4 regions of the Streptomyces sp. NPDC036815 genome follow, and region 1 is predicted to be linked to each of the others. Evidence: riboswitches for the same ligand, from Rfam matches in the RefSeq annotation. Region 1 holds a riboswitch; each other region holds the start of a gene.
The links. Region 1 has a riboswitch for cobalamin ahead of ACZ69I_RS00175 (ABC transporter substrate-binding protein). Riboswitches for the same ligand answer to the same signal wherever they lie in the genome.
Positions count from the first base shown of each region.

Region 2: another riboswitch for cobalamin. It lies ahead of ACZ69I_RS17390 (ribonucleoside-diphosphate reductase subunit alpha); the one in region 1 lies ahead of ACZ69I_RS00175 (ABC transporter substrate-binding protein).
Region 3: another riboswitch for cobalamin. It lies ahead of metE (5-methyltetrahydropteroyltriglutamate--homocysteine S-methyltransferase); the one in region 1 lies ahead of ACZ69I_RS00175 (ABC transporter substrate-binding protein).
Region 4: another riboswitch for cobalamin. It lies ahead of ACZ69I_RS10725 (CoA-acylating methylmalonate-semialdehyde dehydrogenase); the one in region 1 lies ahead of ACZ69I_RS00175 (ABC transporter substrate-binding protein).

Region 1 is NZ_JBVJPW010000001.1:30,957-35,509, reverse strand. It holds gene ACZ69I_RS00185 (ABC transporter ATP-binding protein) at 1-714, opposite strand, end outside; gene ACZ69I_RS00180 (FecCD family ABC transporter permease) at 711-1,718, opposite strand; gene ACZ69I_RS00175 (ABC transporter substrate-binding protein) at 1,787-2,764, opposite strand; cobalamin riboswitch at 2,809-2,940, opposite strand; gene ACZ69I_RS00170 (M67 family metallopeptidase) at 2,946-3,368, opposite strand; gene ACZ69I_RS00165 (amino acid permease) at 3,473-4,553, opposite strand, start outside.
Region 2 is NZ_JBVJPW010000007.1:222,736-227,288, reverse strand. It holds gene ACZ69I_RS17395 (ribonucleotide-diphosphate reductase subunit beta) at 1-351, opposite strand, end outside; gene ACZ69I_RS17390 (ribonucleoside-diphosphate reductase subunit alpha) at 351-2,780, opposite strand; cobalamin riboswitch at 2,912-3,034, opposite strand; gene ACZ69I_RS17385 (GNAT family N-acetyltransferase) at 3,081-3,611, opposite strand; gene mctP (monocarboxylate uptake permease MctP) at 3,694-4,553, opposite strand, start outside.
Region 3 is NZ_JBVJPW010000003.1:437,232-441,784, reverse strand. It holds gene metE (5-methyltetrahydropteroyltriglutamate--homocysteine S-methyltransferase) at 79-2,397, opposite strand; cobalamin riboswitch at 2,562-2,796, opposite strand; gene ACZ69I_RS10785 (DUF6629 family protein) at 2,979-3,650, shown strand; gene ACZ69I_RS10780 (hypothetical protein) at 3,610-4,553, opposite strand, start outside.
Region 4 is NZ_JBVJPW010000003.1:426,147-430,699, forward strand. It holds gene ACZ69I_RS10725 (CoA-acylating methylmalonate-semialdehyde dehydrogenase) at 1-1,480, opposite strand, end outside; cobalamin riboswitch at 1,692-1,872, opposite strand; gene ACZ69I_RS10730 (SCO0607 family lipoprotein) at 1,930-2,265, opposite strand; gene pstS (phosphate ABC transporter substrate-binding protein PstS) at 2,399-3,553, opposite strand; gene ACZ69I_RS10740 (transporter substrate-binding domain-containing protein) at 3,828-4,550, shown strand.

The sequences.
Region 1 (4,553 bases):
GGCGGCGAGCAGCTCGGCGGTGAGGACCTCCTTCGGCGTCCCGGAGGCGACGAGGCGGCCGCCGTCCAGGACGTAGAGGCGGTCGCAGTAGTACGCGGCGAGGTTCAGGTCGTGCAGGGCCAGGAGGTTCGTCGTGCCCAGGCCCCGCACGAAGGAGAGGATGTCGAGCTGGTAGCGGATGTCCAGGTGGTTGGTGGGCTCGTCGAGGACGACGAGGGTGGGCTGCTGCACCAGGGCGCGGGCCACCAGGGCGCGCTGGCGCTCGCCGCCGGAGAGCGAGGGGAAGGTGCGGTGGGCGAGCTCCTCGACGCCGACCCGGGCGAGCGCCGCCGTGACGAGTTCCTCGTCGGCCGCCGTGTCCGCCTCCCAGAACCGCTTGTGCGGGGAGCGGCCCATGGCGACCACCTGCCGGACGGTCAGCTCGAACGCCGCTTGCCCGTCCTGCGGGACCGTGGCGAGGCGGCGGGCGCGGGCCTTCGGGGTGAGCGTGTGCAGGTCGTCGCCGTCGAGGAGGGCGCGGCCGCCGGTGGGGCGCAGGGTGCCGTACACGCAGCGCAGCAGCGTCGTCTTGCCGCTGCCGTTGGGACCGACGACGCCGACGGTCTCGCCGGGGGCGGCGGTGAGGTCGACGGCGTCGACGAGGAGGCGCCCGGCCACCTCGTACGAGAGCTCTTCGGTGCGCAGTGCGCCGACGGGCCGGGGCGGGTGGGTCATACCGGTACTCCTTCGTTGCGCCGCCGCAGCAGCCACAGGAAGAACGGGCCACCGGTCAGCGCGGTGAGCACGCCCACGGGGATGTCCTGCGGCGCGGCGACGGTGCGCGCGGCGAGGTCGGCGACGACCAGGAAGACCGCGCCCATCAGCGCGACGACCGGCAGCAGCGCGCGGTGGGCGGCGCCGACCAGCATGCGGGCGGCGTGCGGGACCATCAGGCCGACGAAGCCGATGGCCCCGCTGTAGGCGACCAGGACGCCGGTGAGGAGCGAGGCGAGCACGAAGACGCCGACGCGGAAGCGGGCGGCGTCCAGGCCGAGGACGGTGGCGCCCTCCTCCCCGGCGAGGAGCAGGTCGAGGGGGCGGGCCATGGCCATCAGGAGGGCCGTGCCGACGACCAGCGTGGCGCAGGGCAGGGCGAGCATGTCCCAGCGGGCGCTGCCGAGGCCGCCGAGCGTCCAGTACATGACCTCCTTGAGGTGGTCCGCGCTGTCGGCGGTGACCAGGATGAGGCTGGTCAGCGCGGACAGGATGTACGAGACGGCGACGCCCGCGAGGATCAGGCGGCCGGTGGCGAAGCCGCCGCCGCTTCTGGCCAGGGCATAGACGAGGACCAGCGAGATCAGGGCGCCCGCGAAGGCGGCGGCCGGGATCGTGACGGTGGTCGACAGGGCGGCGCCGAGCCCGAAGACGCTGCCGAGCACGATGGCGCAGACCGCGCCGACGGAGGCGCCCGAGGAGACGCCGAGCAGGAACGGGTCGGCGAGGGGGTTGCGGACGAGGGCCTGGAGGACGGTGCCGATAACGGCCAGTCCCGCGCCGACGGCTGCGCCGAGCAGGACCCTGGGGAGTCTGACGTCGAGGACGATCGTGCGGAACGGGGAGGGTTCCGCCCTCCCCGTGAGGATGTCCATGACCTGCGCCGGGGGGATCCGCACCGAGCCCAGGGCCAGCCCGGCGAGTATCGCTCCCGCCAGGGCGGCCGTGAGTACCGCCAGGACGATGAGGCGCCGTCCCCTTGCGTGCCGTCTGTCGCCCTGCGGGCTCGTCCTCGAACGCCGGACGGGCTGGATCACAGCTGCGCCGCCAGTTTCCTCACCGCCTCCGGTGCTCGTACGCCGGTGACCACGTCCGACAGGGGCAGGACCGCGAAGCTCTTGTTCTTGATGGCCGGAATGTCCTGGAGGGCCGGGTCGTCGAGGAGGCGCTTCTTCTTCTGGGCGACCGTCGTGGCGCCGTAGTCGAGGATCAGGATGGTCTCGGGCGCGCGCTCGACGACCTTCTCCCAGGACGCGTCGCTGAAGGACTTGTCGACGTCGGCGAAGACGTTGTGGCCGCCCGCCCGTTCGATGATGTCGTTGCCGATGCCCCGGCCGCCCGCCGTGAACGCGGTCTTGTCACCGCTGTCGTAGACGAAGACGGAGCGGGCCTTCTTGCCCCGGGACGTGGACTTGGCGGCGGTGGCGGCCAGTTCGCGGCGGGCACCGTTGATCCACTGGTCGGCGCGGGCCCGCACCCCGAACGTGGCGCCGACCTCGCGGACCTCGCGGTAGACGTCGTCCATGGAGACGGGGTGCTCGGCGCAGCCCTCGACGTTGAGGCGGCTGTCGATGCCGGACTTGGCGAGGGCCGCCCGGCTGCGGCCGTCACCGGCGAGGAAGGCGCTCGCGTAGCCGCCGTACACGTAGTCCGGGTCGGCGGCGAGCAGCTTCTCGTAGGAGGGGTACTCCTTGGCGAGCACCGGGATTGCCTCGTACGCCTTCTCGTACGCGGGCAGGACCCTGTCGTCGAGGTAGGCGGTGCCCACGAGTCTGTCGCCGAGGCCGAGTTCGAGCATCACCTCGGTGGCGTGCTGATTCATGGTGACGGCGCGCTTCGGGGGCGCGTCGTACGTCGTCCGCACACCGCAGTTGGTGACGGTGTACGGGAATCCGGCGGCCTTGGCGGCGGGCTTCGTGTCTCCGTCCGGGCCGGGCGAGGAGCATGCGGCGAGCGGGACGAGCAGGGCGGCCGCGGCGAGTGCGCGTATGCCGGTGTGGCGGCGGGACATGGCTGAGCTGCCTCCTCCAGGGGATTTCCGCGTCCCCTGCGTTGCGTGGAGAAAGGCGGCAGGTCAGTTCCTGACTCCCCCGCCCCGGCCGGTATCGGCCGGAGGGACGGGGTCACAGTGGCGGGACCGTGCCGGGTTCGCACCGGCTTCCTGGCTCCTGCCGCCTCAAGGGTGGTCGGGGTCAGTATGCCTCGACGACCTGCACCTCTTCCTCGGTGACCACGCCTTCCACGATCCGGTAGGAGCGGAACTGGAAGGGGCCCGCGCCGTCGGTGTCCGCCGTGGAGACCAGGACGTAGTGCGCGCCGGGCTCGTTGGCGTAGGTGATGTCGGTGCGCGAGGGGTAGGCCTCGGTCGCGGTGTGCGAGTGGTAGACGATCACCGGCTCCTCGTCGCGGTCGTCCATGTCGCGGTAGAGCTTGAGGAGGTCGCCCGAGTCGAACTCGTAGAACGTGGGCGAGCGGGCCGCGTTCAGCATCGGGATGAAGCGCTCGGGGCGGCCGGTGCCCGCCGGACCCGCGACCACACCGCAGGCCTCGTCGGGGTGGTCCTGGCGCGCGTGCGCGACGATCTGGTCGTGGAGGGCCTGGGTGATGGTCAGCATGGGAGTCAGGATAAGCAGAGGGCCCGCACCGTACCGAAGTGTGGTACGGGCGGGCCCGAATGCTGGACAGGGGCCTTGGGGAGCCTCAGCCCTTCCGGTGCGGGTCAGTCCTTCTCGACGGAGTCGGAGACGCCGACCTTCTGCCGGTTGAAGGCCGCGGCCTCCGGGTTGCGGCTCTTGAGGACCAGGTAGGAGACCGTGAGGATCGCGGCCCAGACCGGAGCGGCGTACAGCGAGATCCGCGCGTCCTTGTCGACGCCCATCATCACGATGACCATGCCGATGAAGAGCAGGGCGAACCAGCTGGTGAAGGGGGCACCGGGGGCGCGGAAGGTGGACTGCGGCAGCTCGCCGCGGTCGGCCTTGCGGCGGTAGCGGATCTGGCAGGCCAGGATCATGATCCAGGCCCACATGCCGGAGATGGTGGCGAAGGAGACGACGTAGTTGAACGCCTCGCCCGGCCACTGGTAGTTGATCCAGACGCCGACGAGCATGAAGGCGGCCGAGACGGTGGTGCCGGTCAGCGGCAGGCCGTTCTTCGTGAGCTTGGTGAAGAACTTCGGGCCCTGGCCGTTGAGCGCCAGGTCGCGCAGCATGCGGCCGGTGGAGTACATGCCGGAGTTGCAGGAGGAGAGGGCGGCGGTGAGGACCACGAAGTTCACGATGGCGGCGCCGACGCCGAGACCCATCTCCTCGAAGGCCTTCACGAACGGCGAGACGCCCGGCTTGAAGGAGGTCCACGGCACGACCGACAGGATCATGATCAGCGCGCCGACGTAGAAGACGGCGATGCGCCACGGCACGGTGTTGATCGCCTTGGGCAGGACGGTCTTGGGGTCCTTGGACTCACCCGCGGTGACGCCGACCAGCTCGACGGCGAGGAAGGCGAACATCACGATCTGCAGGGTCATCAGCGTGGAGCCGATGCCGTTCGGGAAGAAGCCGCCCTCGTCCCAGAGGTGGGTCACCGACGCGGTGTCCCCGGCGTCGGAGAAGCCGATGGTGAGGATGCCGACGCAGATCAGGATCATGCCGATGATGGCGGTGACCTTGACCATCGAGAACCAGAACTCCAGCTCACCGAAGAGCTTCACGGAGATGAGGTTCGCGCCGTACAGGATGACCGTGAAGACCAGCGCGTAGGCCCATTGCGGGAAGGAGTCGTGGGTCCAGTACTGCATGTAC
Region 2 (4,553 bases), on a different contig from region 1:
GAGCAGCGTCAGGTAGAACTGGACGTGCACGGCCTCCTCGAAGAGCTGGCGGCTCAAGTACAGCCGCGCCTCGGGGGAGTTGATGTGCTTGTAGAGGGTGAGCACGAGGTTGTTGGAGACGATCGAGTCGCCGGTCGCGAAGAACGCGACCAGACGGCCGATCATGTGCTGCTCGCCGGGCGAGAGCTTGGCGAGGTCGGCGACGTCGGAGTGGAGGTCGACCTCCTCCACGGTCCAGGTGTTCTTGATCGCGTCCCGGTAGCGCTCGTAGAAGTCCGGGTAGCGCATCGGGCGCAGGGTCAGCTCGAAGCCAGGGTCGAGCAGGTTCTTCTCTGAGTGGGTGGTGCTCATTACTGGCAGGCCTCGCAGGACTCGGGGTTTTCCAGGGAGCAGGCGACGGCTTCTTCGGCCGTGGCCTGGGCGGGGACGGGGGCGGTGGCGGCCGCGTTCGAGCCGCCGGCCGCGCGCGCGATGCGCGTCGCGGGGCGCGAGCGCAGGTAGTACGTGGTCTTCAGGCCCTGCTGCCAGGCGTACGCGTACATCGAGGAGAGCTTGCCAATGGTCGGCGTCTCCAGGAAGAGGTTGAGCGACTGCGCCTGGTCGAGGAAGGGGGTGCGCGCGGCGGCCATGTCGATCAGGCCGCGCTGCGGGAGCTCCCACGCCGTGCGGTACAGCGCGCGCACCTCCGCGGGGATCCAGTCGAACCCCTGCACCGAGCCGCTGGCCTCGCGCAGCGCCTCACGGGTCTGCGCGTCCCACATCCCGAGCCGCTTCAGCTCCTGGACCAGGTACGCGTTGACCTGGAGGAACTCGCCGGACAGCGTCTCGCGCTTGAAGAGGTTGGAGACCTGCGGCTCGATGCACTCGTAGACGCCCGCGATGGACGCGATGGTGGCGGTCGGCGCGATGGCGAGCAGCAGCGAATTGCGCATCCCGGTCACGGCGATGCGCTCCCGCAGCGCCGCCCAGCGCTCCGGCCACGCCAGCTCGACGTCGTAGTGGTCGGGGTGCAGGACCCCGCGCGCGGTGCGGGTCTTCTCCCAGGCCGGGAGGGGTCCGCTGCGTTCGGCGAGGTCCGCGGACGTCTCGTACGCGGCGAGCATGATGCGCTCGGCGATGCGGGTGGAGAGCGCCCGTGCCTCGGGGGAGTCGAAGGGGAGCTTCAGCTGGAAGAAGACGTCCTGGAGCCCCATGGCGCCGAGGCCCACCGGGCGCCACCTGGCGTTGGAGCGGCCCGCCTGCTCGGTCGGGTAGAAGTTGATGTCGACGACGCGGTCGAGGAAGGTGACGGCGGTACGGACGGTCTCGTCGAGGCGGTCCCACGCGAGGTCGCCGTCCTCCACGAACGCGCCGAGGTTGACCGAGCCGAGGTTGCAGACGGCCGTCTCGCCGTCGTCCGTCACCTCCAGGATCTCCGTGCAGAGGTTGGAGGAGTGCACGGTGTGGCCGGGCTCCGCGGTCTGGTTCGCGGTGCGGTTGGCGGCGTCCTTGAAGGTCATCCAGCCGTTGCCGGTCTGCGCGAGGGTGCGCATCATGCGGCCGTAGAGGTCGCGGGCCGGCATCGTCTTCCTGGCCAGGCCCGCGGCCTCCGCCGCGCGGTAGGCGGCGTCGAACTCCTCGCCCCACAGGTCGACGAGCTCGGGCACGTCGGACGGCGAGAACAGCGACCACTCCCGGTCGGCGGCGACGCGGCGCATGAACTCGTCCGGGATCCAGTGCGCGAGGTTGAGGTTGTGCGTGCGGCGCGCGTCCTCACCGGTGTTGTCGCGCAGCTCCAGGAACTCCTCGATGTCGGAGTGCCAGGTCTCCAGGTAGACCGCGGCCGCGCCCTTGCGCCGCCCGCCCTGGTTCACCGCGGCGACCGAGGCGTCGAGGGTCTTCAGGAACGGCACGATGCCGTTGGAGTGCCCGTTCGTGCCGCGGATCAGCGAACCGCGCGACCGGATGCGGGAGTACGAGAGGCCGATGCCGCCCGCGTGCTTGGAGAGCCGCGCGACCTGGTGGTAGCGGTCGTAGATCGAGTCGAGCTCGTCCAGCGGGGAGTCGAGGAGGTAGCAGGAGGACATCTGCGGGTGCCGGGTGCCGGAGTTGAAGAGCGTCGGCGAGGACGGCAGGTAGTCCAGGCGGCTCATCAGCCCGTACAGCGAGGCTACTTCGCCGACCGCGCGGCCGCTGTCCGCCGCCGTGTCCCAGTCGGTCTCCGCGAGACCGCTCGCGACGCGCAGCATGAAGTGCTGCGGCGTCTCGATGACCTGCCGGGTGATCGGGTGGCGCAGCAGGTAGCGGCTGTGCAGCGTGCGCAGGCCGAAGTAGCCGAAGCGGAAGTCGGCGCCGTCCGCGAGCGCGCTCTCCACGAGCGCGTCGAGCCGGGCCGCGTGCGCGGTCACGAACGCGGCGGTGCGGTCGGCGATCAGGCCCTCGCGGTGGCCGACCGCGATCGACTCGGTGAAGGAGCGCACGCCCTGTGAGGCGGCCTCGGCGGCGATGGAGAGGGAGAGCAGCCGGGCGGCGAGCTTGGAGTACGCCGGGTCCTCGGAGATGAGCCCCGCCGCCGCCTCGGTCGCGAGCTCGCGGAGCTCGCTCTCGTCGGCCCTGGCCGACCGGCCGCGCAGCGCGGCGGCCGCCACCCGGCCAGGGTCGGCGTCGGGGAGGTCGGCGGTGAGGTCGGTCAGGGTGCGCAGCAGCGCGGTCCCCGGCGCGTCGGTACCCTCAGTGCTTTCGGCGCTGTCACTGGGTCGCGATGCCGGCACTGACGCAGGTTCGGCGGGCGCGATGGTCACGTGGAGCTCTCCCTCGCTCGGCTCTGGGCCTGGGGGAGGGGGCGGCACACACGGGCGCACCCGGGCAGGGCGGCGTACCGCGTCCACCGGCCCATTCCACGAGGCCCGGACGGTCGGCACCCGGGCCGGACGACTCGGGTGCACTGCCGGCAGGTCTTCGGACTCCGCGTACGACAAATGCGCACACGTCTACCGTTGCGGGACAGTTCCGGACTTGCACCGGATTCCCCTGCGGCGACAGCGAGCACGAGCATACATCTTGTGTCGCACTACTGAAGCAGGCCCACATCTTGTGTCGGATCACGCTGCGGGCCCGGCCGGTGGCCCCTGAAGTGTCAACGCGTAGGTGAGCAGCGGGAGGCCGGGAATCGGGGACCAGTCGCGCTCCGGGGTGCGTGCGAAGCCGAGGCGTTCGTAGAGCCGGTGGGCGGTGCGCATCGAGGGCGAGGAGGACAGGACGAGCCGGTCGCGGCCCGCGTCCCTGGACCGCTGGACGCAGGAGCGCACCAGGAGTTCGCCCACACCGCGGCCGCGCGCCGCGGGCGAGACCGCCAGCATGCGGATCTCCGACTCGCCCTCCCGCGCGATGTCGGCCATGGGGCCGCAGGACGGCACGAAGGTCACGCCGCCGAGCAGCCCGCCGTCCGTGTCGTCCGCCGCGGCCACCAGGATCTCGGCGTGCGCCGCGCGCCCCGCCACGTCCCGCAGCACGGGCAGATAGCGGTCCTCCGCCCCGAAGTCCAGGTGTCCGTCGTCGAGATAGGCCTGCGCGGTGAGATCGCCCAGCGCCCCGTACTCCTCGGGCCGTGCCCGCCTGATCGTGATGTCCATGCGGCGCAGTGTGCAATACGGGTACGGCAAAGGGCCGCCGGTTTTCCGGCGGCCCTTTTTCGCTGTGCGCAGGGGGCGGGACTCAGTGTCCGGCGCCCGCCGTCGCCTTCGGCAGTTCCTCTATGACGCCGGGGTCGCCCGCGTCGGCCGTGTAGTCCTCCGGGGACGTCTCGTCGACGCCGTCGGGGGCGTTCAGGGCCTTCAGGACGAAGGTGAGGACCACGGTCACGATCACGTTCAGGACGAACGCGGTCAGGCCGATGTAGCCGATCTCGCCGATGCCGGGGATCTCGTCGGACGAGCCGCCGAAGTGCTTCTGGGTCGGCGAGGCGACGCCGTACGCGGCGAGCGTGCCGTAGGCCATGCCGACCGCCCAGCCCGCGAGCAGCGCCCAGCGGTGGAACCACCGGGTGAACAGGCCGCCGACCAGCGCGGGCATCGTCTGCAGGATCCAGATGCCGCCCAGGAGCTGGAAGTTGATCGCGACCGTCTTGTCCATGGTGAGGACGAAGGCGAGCGCGCCGACCTTCACCAGGAGCGAGACCAGCTTGGAGACCTTCATCTCCTGCTGCGGCGTCGCGTCCGGCTTGAGGAAGTCCTTGTAGATGTTGCGGGTGAAGAGGTTCGCGGCCGCGATCGACATGATCGCCGCCGGGACGAGCGCGCCGATGCCGATCGCCGCGAACGCGACGCCCGTGAACCAGTCGGGGAACATGTTCTCGAACAGCTGCGGAATCGCCAGCTGGCCGTTCTCCACCTTCACCCCGGCCGCGATCGCCATGAACCCGAGCAGCGCGAGCAGGCCGAGCATCAGCGAGTAGAGCGGCAGGATCGTGGTGTTGCGGCGGATCACGTCGCGGCTCTTGGAGGAGAGCGTCGCCGTGATCGAGTGCGGATACATGAACAGCGCGAGCGCGGAGCCGAGGGCGAGCGTCGCGTACG
Region 3 (4,553 bases), on a different contig from region 1:
CGCCGATCCGGCCCCACGCTCGCTGCGCGGGACCGGATCGGCGTGGATCGTGCCGTGTCGACGTGTCGTGCCGTGTCGTCAGGAGGCGGAGAGTTCCTCGCGGACCGTCCTGGCCGCCGCGACCAGGTTCTCCAGGGACGACCGCGTCTCGGGCCAGCCGCGCGTCTTCAGGCCGCAGTCCGGATTGACCCAGAGCCGTTCGGCGGGGATCGCCTCGAGCCCCGTGCGCAACAGGGCGGCGGCCTCGTCGGCGCTCGGCACCCGCGGCGAGTGGATGTCGTACACGCCGGGACCCGCCTCCCGCGGATAGCCGTGCGCGGCGAGCTCGCGGGCGACCTGCATGTGGGAGCGGGCCGCCTCCAGGCTGATGACGTCGGCGTCGAGGTCGTCGATGGCCTGGACGATGTCGCCGAACTCGGCGTAGCACATGTGCGTGTGGATCTGCGTGTCCGGCCGCACCCCGCTCGTGCTGAGCCGGAACGCCTCGGTCGCCCAGGCCAGATAGGCCGGGTGGTCGGCGGCGCGCAGCGGCAGCGTCTCGCGCAGCGCGGGCTCGTCGACCTGGATGACCGACGTCCCGGCCGCCTCCAGGGCGACGACCTCGTCGCGCAGGGCGAGGGCTACCTGGCGGGCCGTGTCGCCGAGCGGCTGGTCGTCACGGACGAAGGACCAGGCGAGCATGGTGACGGGGCCGGTGAGCATGCCCTTGACGGGGCGGCCGGTGAGCGACTGGGCGTACGTCGTCCAGCGCACCGTCATCGGCTCGGGACGCGAGATGTCACCCGCGAGGATCGGCGGTCGCACATAGCGGGTGCCGTACGACTGGACCCAGCCGTGCTGGGTGGCGAGGTACCCGGTGAGCTGCTCGGCGAAGTACTGCACCATGTCGTTGCGTTCGGGCTCACCGTGCACCAGGACGTCGATGCCCGCCTTCTCCTGGAAGGAGATCACTTCCTGGATCTCGGCCTTGATGCGCTCCTCGTACCCGTCGCCGTCGATCCGGCCGGCCCGCAGATCCGCGCGGGCCGCCCGCAGTTCGCCGGTCTGCGGGAACGAGCCGATGGTGGTCGTCGGGAGGAGCGGCAGGCCGAGGGCGGTGCGCTGGGCCGCCGCACGCTCCGCGTACGGCTGGAAGCGGCGGGCGTCGGCCGCCGTGACGGCCCCGGTGCGGGCGCGGACGGCCGGGTCACGGGTGATGGGGGAGCCGGCCCGGGAGGCCAGGTCGGCGCGGTTCGCGGCGAGTTGGGTGGAGATCGTGTCGGTGCCCTGCGCGAGCCCCCGGGCGAGCGTGACGATCTCGGTGGTCTTCTGGCGGGCGAAGGCGAGCCAGCGCAGGATCTGCGGCTCGATGTCCCGTTCGAGGGCCGCGTCGACGGGGACGTGCAGCAGGGAGCAGGAGGCGGCCACGTCGACCCGGTCGGCCAGGCCGAGCAGCGTGCCGAGCGTGGTGAGGGACTTCTCCAGGTCGTTGACCCAGATGTTGCGCCCGTTGACGACGCCCGCCACCAGCCGCTTGCCGGGCAGCCCGCCGACGGCCGCGAGCGCGTCGAGGTTGGCGGCGGCCGCGTCGGTGAAGTCCAGCGCGAGCCCGTCGACCGGGGCCTTGGCGAGCACGGGAAGGGCGTCGCCGAGCCGGTCGAAGTACGAGGCGACAAGGAGTTTCGGCCGGTCGGTGAGGGCGCCGAGGTCACGGTAGGCGCGTTCGGCCGCGTTGAGCTCGGCCGGTGTCCGGTCCTGGACGAGCGCGGGCTCGTCGAGCTGTACCCAGTCGGCGCCCGCCGCACGCAGGTCGGCGAGGACCTCGGCGTACACCGGCAGGAGGCGGTCGAGGAGGGTCAGCGGGTCGAAGTCGGCGGCCACCCCGGGAGCGGGCTTGGCCAGCAGGAGGTAGGTGACCGGGCCGACGAGGACGGGCCGCGCCGTCAGGCCCAGCGCGCGGGCCTCCTTGAACTCGCCGACCTGCTTGGCGGAGTCGGCCCTGAACACCGTCCCGGGCGCCAACTCGGGCACCAGGTAGTGGTAGTTGGTGTCGAACCACTTCGTCATTTCCAGCGGCGCCACGTCCTGGGTGCCGCGCGCCATCGCGAAGTAGCCGTCGAGCGCGTCCGCGTCGACCGCGGAACGGTGCCGCTCGGGAAGCGCGCCGACCATGACGCTGGTGTCGAGGACATGGTCGTAGTACGAGAAGTCGCCGGTAGGGACTTCGCAGATGCCGGCGTCGGCGAGTTCACGCCAGTTCGAGCGGCGGAGCTCGGCGGCGGCGTCCCGGAGGGCGTCCGCGGTGACGCGGCCCTTCCAGTAGCCCTCGATCGCCTTCTTGAGTTCCCGGTTGGGACCCTGGCGGGGGTAGCCGTACACGGTGGCCCGTGCTGCCGCGGCTGCGGGCTTGGTGGTCACGGAGATCTCCTTCGCGAGATGAATCCCTGAGATCCCGGAGACGGGACGAGAGCGCGAAGGGTGGCAGCACCTGGCGGGTCGGGATCGCGTCGTCGACGCGGTCGCCCGTCCGGTGTGCACGCCGACCCGCCCTCGAGGTCACCGAGATATCCGCGCACGCATGGTGCGCGCACGGACAGCGGGCAGGTCTTCGGACTCGCGGGCCGGTCCAGCGCCTTCCTGGAGAAGGCGGTCGGACACCTACTGGCCGTCGCTTCCCAGGACCGGACTCCGGTCCCAGTGCGTGTGACGGCGGTCGTTCCCGCTCACCGCTGCGGGGCAGTCCCGGATTCACACCGGGTTCCCTCTTGCGACGCTCCCGCCTGGCGGACGGGGCGAACCAGCTGTATCGATCACCATACGGGGCCACCCGCCGGTGGAGCGCGTCGTGTTGGGGATGGGAAAGGTGAGGTGGAACACGTGAGGCGCGTGCTTCGCCGACGCGGAGGGCGGGAAGTGGCGAGCGGGCCCGCGCCCGGGGGAACTCCCCGAAAGGCGCGGCCGACGCGCTCCCGCGCCGGGGCGACCGTACTGTGGCTGCCATGTGCTGGAGCGAGACGGCCGACCTCGTCGCGGGCGCGGGCATCACGGCCGTGGGGGTTGCCTCCGTGACCCTGGCGGCCCGGCGCCCCCGTGACCTGCCGCTGGCCGCGCTGCCGCTCGTCCTGGGCCTCCACCAGCTCATCGAGGCAGCGGTCTGGCACCACGACGGCGGTACCGGACCCGCCACGGTCGCCTGGGCCGTCATCGCGCTTCCGCTCCTTCCCCTGTGGGTACCGGCGGCCGTACTGTGCTCCGCGCCGCCCAGCGCCCGACGCCGACTGTTCGTCCCGATGGCGGCGGGCATCGCGACGGCGGCGACGCTCACTTACGTACTGGCGACGCGCACCGTGACGGCCGAGATCCGCGGGCACACGGTCGGATACTCCGTGGGACTGCCGCGGGCGCACCTGATCATCGCGGGTTACCTCCTCGCCACCATCGGCTCGCTGCTCCTGTCCGGCGACCGGGGCCTGGTCCTCTTCGGCGTCCTGGTCGCGGGCGGGGCCGCGGTGTCCGTCGTGCTGTGGCGACAGGAGTACATCTCGACGTGGTGCGCGTTCGCCGCGGTGTGCTCGGTCATTCTGCTGCTCCGGGTCGCAAGGCGCCGTCCGCCGATCCGGACGAGCGGCCCTAGCCCCGGCATTCCCGTGCCCGGCGACCGGCCCCGCTGAGCAGGTCGACGCGCTGACCCGCCCCCTCTTCGAGGACGTAGAGCGTGCCGTCCCCGGGGGACCAGTTCCGTGGGACGAGGAAGATGCGGTCTCCGGAGACGTGGAACAGGCGCAGACCGGCGTACTCGTACGCGTACGCACTGCCCTTGTCGGTGACGCGCCGGAAACAGCTGCCGCCGCCCCGGATCATCAAGTCCTTCTCGCTGAAGACGACGACCGCGGGGAATTCGTTCCGGAGGGTGCGCTCGGTCAGGTCCGCGCGGCCGCGGCCCGCGATCGCCGCGTACGCCGACACGGCCCAGAACAGAGACAGGACACAGACGAACAGCGTGAGCCCCCAGAGCCGCAGGTCCCGGCGCGTGCGGGTGCGGGCGTACGCGTTGAGCGCGAAGCCGCCGATCGCGGTGAGCGGCAGCAGCAGGTCGAACACCCACGGGCTGAGCGGATACAGCGGTACGAGGACGACGGGCACGGCCCAGGCGAACCGCAGCACCCGCACGGCGCGGTCGAGTCGTTCCGGTTCGCCCGCCGCCCAGCGGAGCAGCCCGAGCACGCCGAGCGCGGCGCCCGCGGCCAGCCAGGCGGGAAGATAGAGCGCGCTGACGCTGCGCAACAGATAGTCGCTGGTGGAGAAGTGGAACACGGTGTCGCGCAGCCCCAGTGCCCTGGTCTCGGCGTCGGTGCTCGCCCAGCCGAAGTAGAAGAGGACCGCGGTCAGCAGGGTGACGAGGGACCCGATGGCGCCGACGATCTCCACCCAGCCGACTCTGGGGTCGGCGGGGGTGGGGACGGGGGACGGGGTGGGGCTTTGGGGTTCGGGGTCCGGTTCGGGGTCCGGGGCCGGTGCCGGTTCCGGGTCGGCGCCCGGTTCCGGCCCGGGGACCGGATCAGGCTCCGGTTCCG
Region 4 (4,553 bases), on a different contig from region 1:
TGAAGCTCGCACCCTCCCTGGCCCCGGAGGGCCAGCGCGAGGTGACGGTCTTCGTACGGGTGTAGAAGCGGACGGCGTCGGGGCCGTGCTGGTTGAGGTCGCCGAAGCCGGACCGCTTCCAGCCTCCGAAGGTGTGGTACGCCACCGGTACGGGGATCGGCACGTTGATCCCGACCATGCCGGCGCCGACGCGGCGGGTGAAGTCGCGGGCGGTGTCGCCGTCCCTGGTGAAGAGGGCCACGCCGTTGCCGTAGGGGTGTTCGGTGGGCAGGCGCAGAGCGGTCTCGTAGTCGGCCGCGCGGACCACGCACAGCACCGGGCCGAAGATCTCCTCGCGGTAGATCCGCATGCGCGGCGAGACGCGGTCGAAGAGCGTGGCTCCGGCGAAGAAGCCGTTCTCGTGGCCAGGGAGGGTGAAGTCCCTCCCGTCCACGATCAGTTCGGCCCCTTCGTTGACGCCGATGTCCACGTAACGGCGGACCCGGTCGAGAGCGTCTCGGCTCACCAGCGGGCCGAAGTCGGCCCCGGGGTCGTCGGAGGGGCCGATGCGCAGGTCGGCGACGCGTTCCTTGAGCCGGGCGACGAGCGCGTCGGCGGTCTCCTCGCCCACGGGGACGGCGACCGCGATGGCCATGCAGCGCTCCCCCGCCGAGCCGTACCCGGCGCCGACGAGGGCGTCGACGGCCTGGTCGAGGTCGGCGTCCGGCATGACGATCATGTGGTTCTTGGCGCCGCCGAAGCACTGGGCGCGTTTGCCGTGCGCGGCGGCGGTGGCGTAGATGTGCGCGGCGATCGGCGTGGACCCGACGAAGCCGAGCGCCTGGACCCGGGGGTCCTCCAGGAGGGTGTCGACGGTCTCCTTGCCTCCGTTGACGACGTTCAGGACACCGGGCGGCAGACCCGCCTCCAGGAACAGTTCGGCGAGCCTGAGCGGGACGGAGGGCGCGCGTTCGGACGGCTTGAGGACGAAGGAGTTGCCGCAGGCGAGCGCGGGGGCCGCCTTCCACAGCGGGATCATGGCGGGGAAGTTGAACGGGGTGATCCCTGCGGTGACGCCGAGGGGCACCCGCAGGGAGTGCACGTCGATGCCGGTACCGGCGTTGTCGGTGAACTCGCCCTTGAGGAGGTGCGGGATGCCCGCGGCGAACTCGACTACTTCGAGGCCGCGTTGCAGGTCACCGTGGGCGTCGGAGACCGTCTTGCCGTGCTCGCTGGAGAGCAGCCGGGCCAGGGACTCCCGCTCCTCGTCGACGAGTTGGAGGAAACGCAGCATGACGCGGGCGCGCCGCTGCGGGTTCCACTCCCCCCACGCACGCTGCGCGGACTCGGCGTCGGCGATCGCCGCGACCGTCTCGTCACGCCCGGCCAGCGGCACATGTGCCTGTACAAAGCCGGTGTTGGGGTCGTACACGTCGGCGAAGAGCCCGGACGCCCCGCGCACGTGTTTGCCGCCGATGAAATGTGTCAGTTCACGGACCATGAGAGCCTGCTCTCGTCAGGTGAGTCCGGGGATGGCACGGCAGGCCGTCGGCGCCACCGGGTGCGGTGGGCGGGCGGTTCTGACGTGGGACGCGAAGGCCTAAGAGCCGTCGTGGAGTCGGGCGTCGACAGGGGTCGCCGCTCGCTTCGCCGGATCACCTGGGTCGTGGTCACGGACCGGTGCCATGCGTGTCTGCTCCATCCTCGTGGACAACACGGAACACCCCGCGGCCGGTATCCTGACTCCCGGATCAGCGCGCGTTCTCCCGCCTTCCCGACGGGACGTGCTCCGTCAGTGGCGTATCGCTCGGCGAGAACGCACTCCCCGGTCACAGTGGCGGGACCGCGCCGGATTCACACCGGCTTCCCTGCACCGCGGGCTCTGGTCACGAACATATAGTTGGACGTCCTAGTAAGTCCACCCCGTCCGGCGAGTCGGCGTCCGCGCGATCACTCGCCGTCCTTCAGCTTCACGATCCTGCCGTCCTTGTCGAGCGTGTGATCGTTCCAGTACGTGTCCCACTTGTCCCCGACATGCTCGGGGACCTTCCCCTGCGGGTAGCGGGCATAGCCCTTGGGCGGCTCCTCCCCGTCGGGCTGGCACGCCGACCCGCTGCCACCCACCCGCAGGACGGGATACTCGCCGCCGCCGCAGATCGCGTCCTCCGTGGAACAGGCGGAGAGCACGCCACCCACCGCACCAGCCAGCGCGAGTCCCACCGCGACCCGCGCCACACGGCCGCCGATCGCTCGCGGGGCGGTACGAACTCGGATCTTCCTGGCCACTGTCGGCTCCTTCATGTCGGCTCGTCGCACGTTGCCACACCAGCTTGCGCGAGCCGTGGCTCCCGATCATGAGTACGGGTACTCAAAGAGGAGCGGCCCCTCGGTCACCCGCACGGGAAGCCGCACCCGTACGTCAGGACAGGGTGCCGACCACGTCGCGCACCTGACCGGCGACCGATTCGGGGAGCGGCGCGTAGTGCAGGCCGGACAGGTCCTTCTGGCCCGCCTCACTCGCCGTGTACGTCAGGAACGACTTGAGGGCGGGCAGCGTCTCCTCGTGGTTTCCCTTGTCGCAGACGATCTCGTAGGTCACCTGGACGATCGGGTACGCACCCGGATGCGCGGCGCCGTAGCGGAACTTCAGCTTCATGTCCCGGCCCTTGCCCGCGACGCGCGCCTGCGCGATTCCGGCCGACGCCGTCGTCGGCGTCGGTGCGACCGGGGCGGGCGCGCCCGTGTCGATGCTCACGGTCTTGATCCGCCGGTCCCGCGCGAAGGACAGCTCGAAGTAGCCGATGGCACCGAACCCCGAGGTCACCTCCGATGCCACGCCGCTGGACCCGCTCGCGGAGGCGCCGCCCCCGCCCTGCCAGGCCTTGCCGACCGGGTGGGCCCAGGCGGCGGGCGCCGCGCCCGCGAGGTAGGCCTGGAAGTTCTGGGTGGTGCCGGAGTCGTCCGACCGGTGCACGGGGCGGACCGGCATGGACGGCAGATCGGCGTCGGGGTTGAGGCGCCGGATCGCCGGATCGTCCCATGAGGTGATCTTCCGGTCGAAGATTCCGGCGAGGGTCGGGGCGTCCAGGACGAGGTCCTCCACGCCCGGCAGGTCGTACCCGATCGCGATGGGCCCGCCGACCATGGGCAGGTCGATCGCGCGCCCGCCCCGGCAGACGTCCTTCGAGCGCTCGACCTCCTCGGGCTTCAGCGCGCTGTCGGAGCCGCCGAACGCCGTCGCGCCCCGCAGGAACTGCGCGCCGCCCGCCCCCGACCCGATCGGGTTGTACGCGATCCGCACGCCCGGGCACGCGCGCTGGTACTGCTTGATCCAGTACTTCATGGCGTTCTGCTGGGCGCTCGACCCCGTACCCGGAACCTTGCCGGTGTCGGCGCAGTCGATCCCCGCGACGGCGGAGGAACGCGCGGCGCCCCGCTCGTCGCCGTCCCCGTCGTCACCCCCGATGCCCGCGACTCCGCATCCCGCGAGGGAGAGCGAGAGCAGAACGGTGAGGCAGACCGCCGCGTGCGCTCTGCCTCCTTGGTACGTACGTCCTGGACGTGGGCGTTGCAACGTTGTCCCCTCGGGGTACCGCGACATGGGTCTCGACCGGCCGTGCGTCTCGACCGGCTGTCTGTTCCGACCGACTCCGGGCCGGACCTCAGATGTTCGCCGATCCGCGGCAGCGGCGGGTGAAGCAAGGGCGAACATCGAGCGACGTGCTGCGATACGGGAATCGAGCGGTAGGCAGGCATGTACGCACGGTGTTCGGGGGGGGGCGAGGGCCCGGAGAGGGGGCAGAGCCTCTCACCGGTCGTCCCCCGGAGCATGTCCTAAACTCCGCCCCATGAAGAGCACGCCCGCTGCCGTCGCCGAGGACCTGGCCCCGACCGGCGTGCTCCGAGCGTCCATCAATCTGGGCAACCCCATCCTCGCCCAGGGCACTTCGGCCGCTCCCTCCGGCATCACCGTCGACATCGCGCGCGAGATCGGTGCCCGCCTCGGCGTCCCCGTGGAACTCCGCTGCTTCGACGCCGCACGCAAGTCGTACGAAGCCATGGCGGAGGGCCGGGCCGACCTCTGCTTCCTCGCCGTCGAGCCGGCCCGTGAGGCCGAGGTCGCCTTCACCGCCCCGTACGTGGTGATCGAGGGCGTGTACGCCGTCCCCCGGGAATCGCCCTTCACCGCGGCGGCCGACGTCGACCGGGCGGGGGTGCGGATCGGGGTGAAACGGGGCTCCGCCTACGACCTGTTCCTCTCCCGCACGCTGCGGCACGCGAGCGTCGTACGCGGCGACGAGGGAGTCGACGTGTTCCGCGCCGAGGGCCTGGAGGTCGCGGCGGGCATCAGGCAGCCGCTGACCGCGTACGTGGCGGACCACCCCGAACTGCGGCTGATCGAGGACCGGTTCATGCAGATCCGGCAGGCGGTCGGCACGACACGGGACCGCGCGTCCGGGACGGTCGAGTTCCTCCGCGACCTCGTCGAGGAGCTCAAGGCCACGGGGTTCGTCGCCGCTTCGCTGCGGCGCTCCGGACAGAACGAGTCGCCGGCCGCCCCGCCCGGGTAGTTC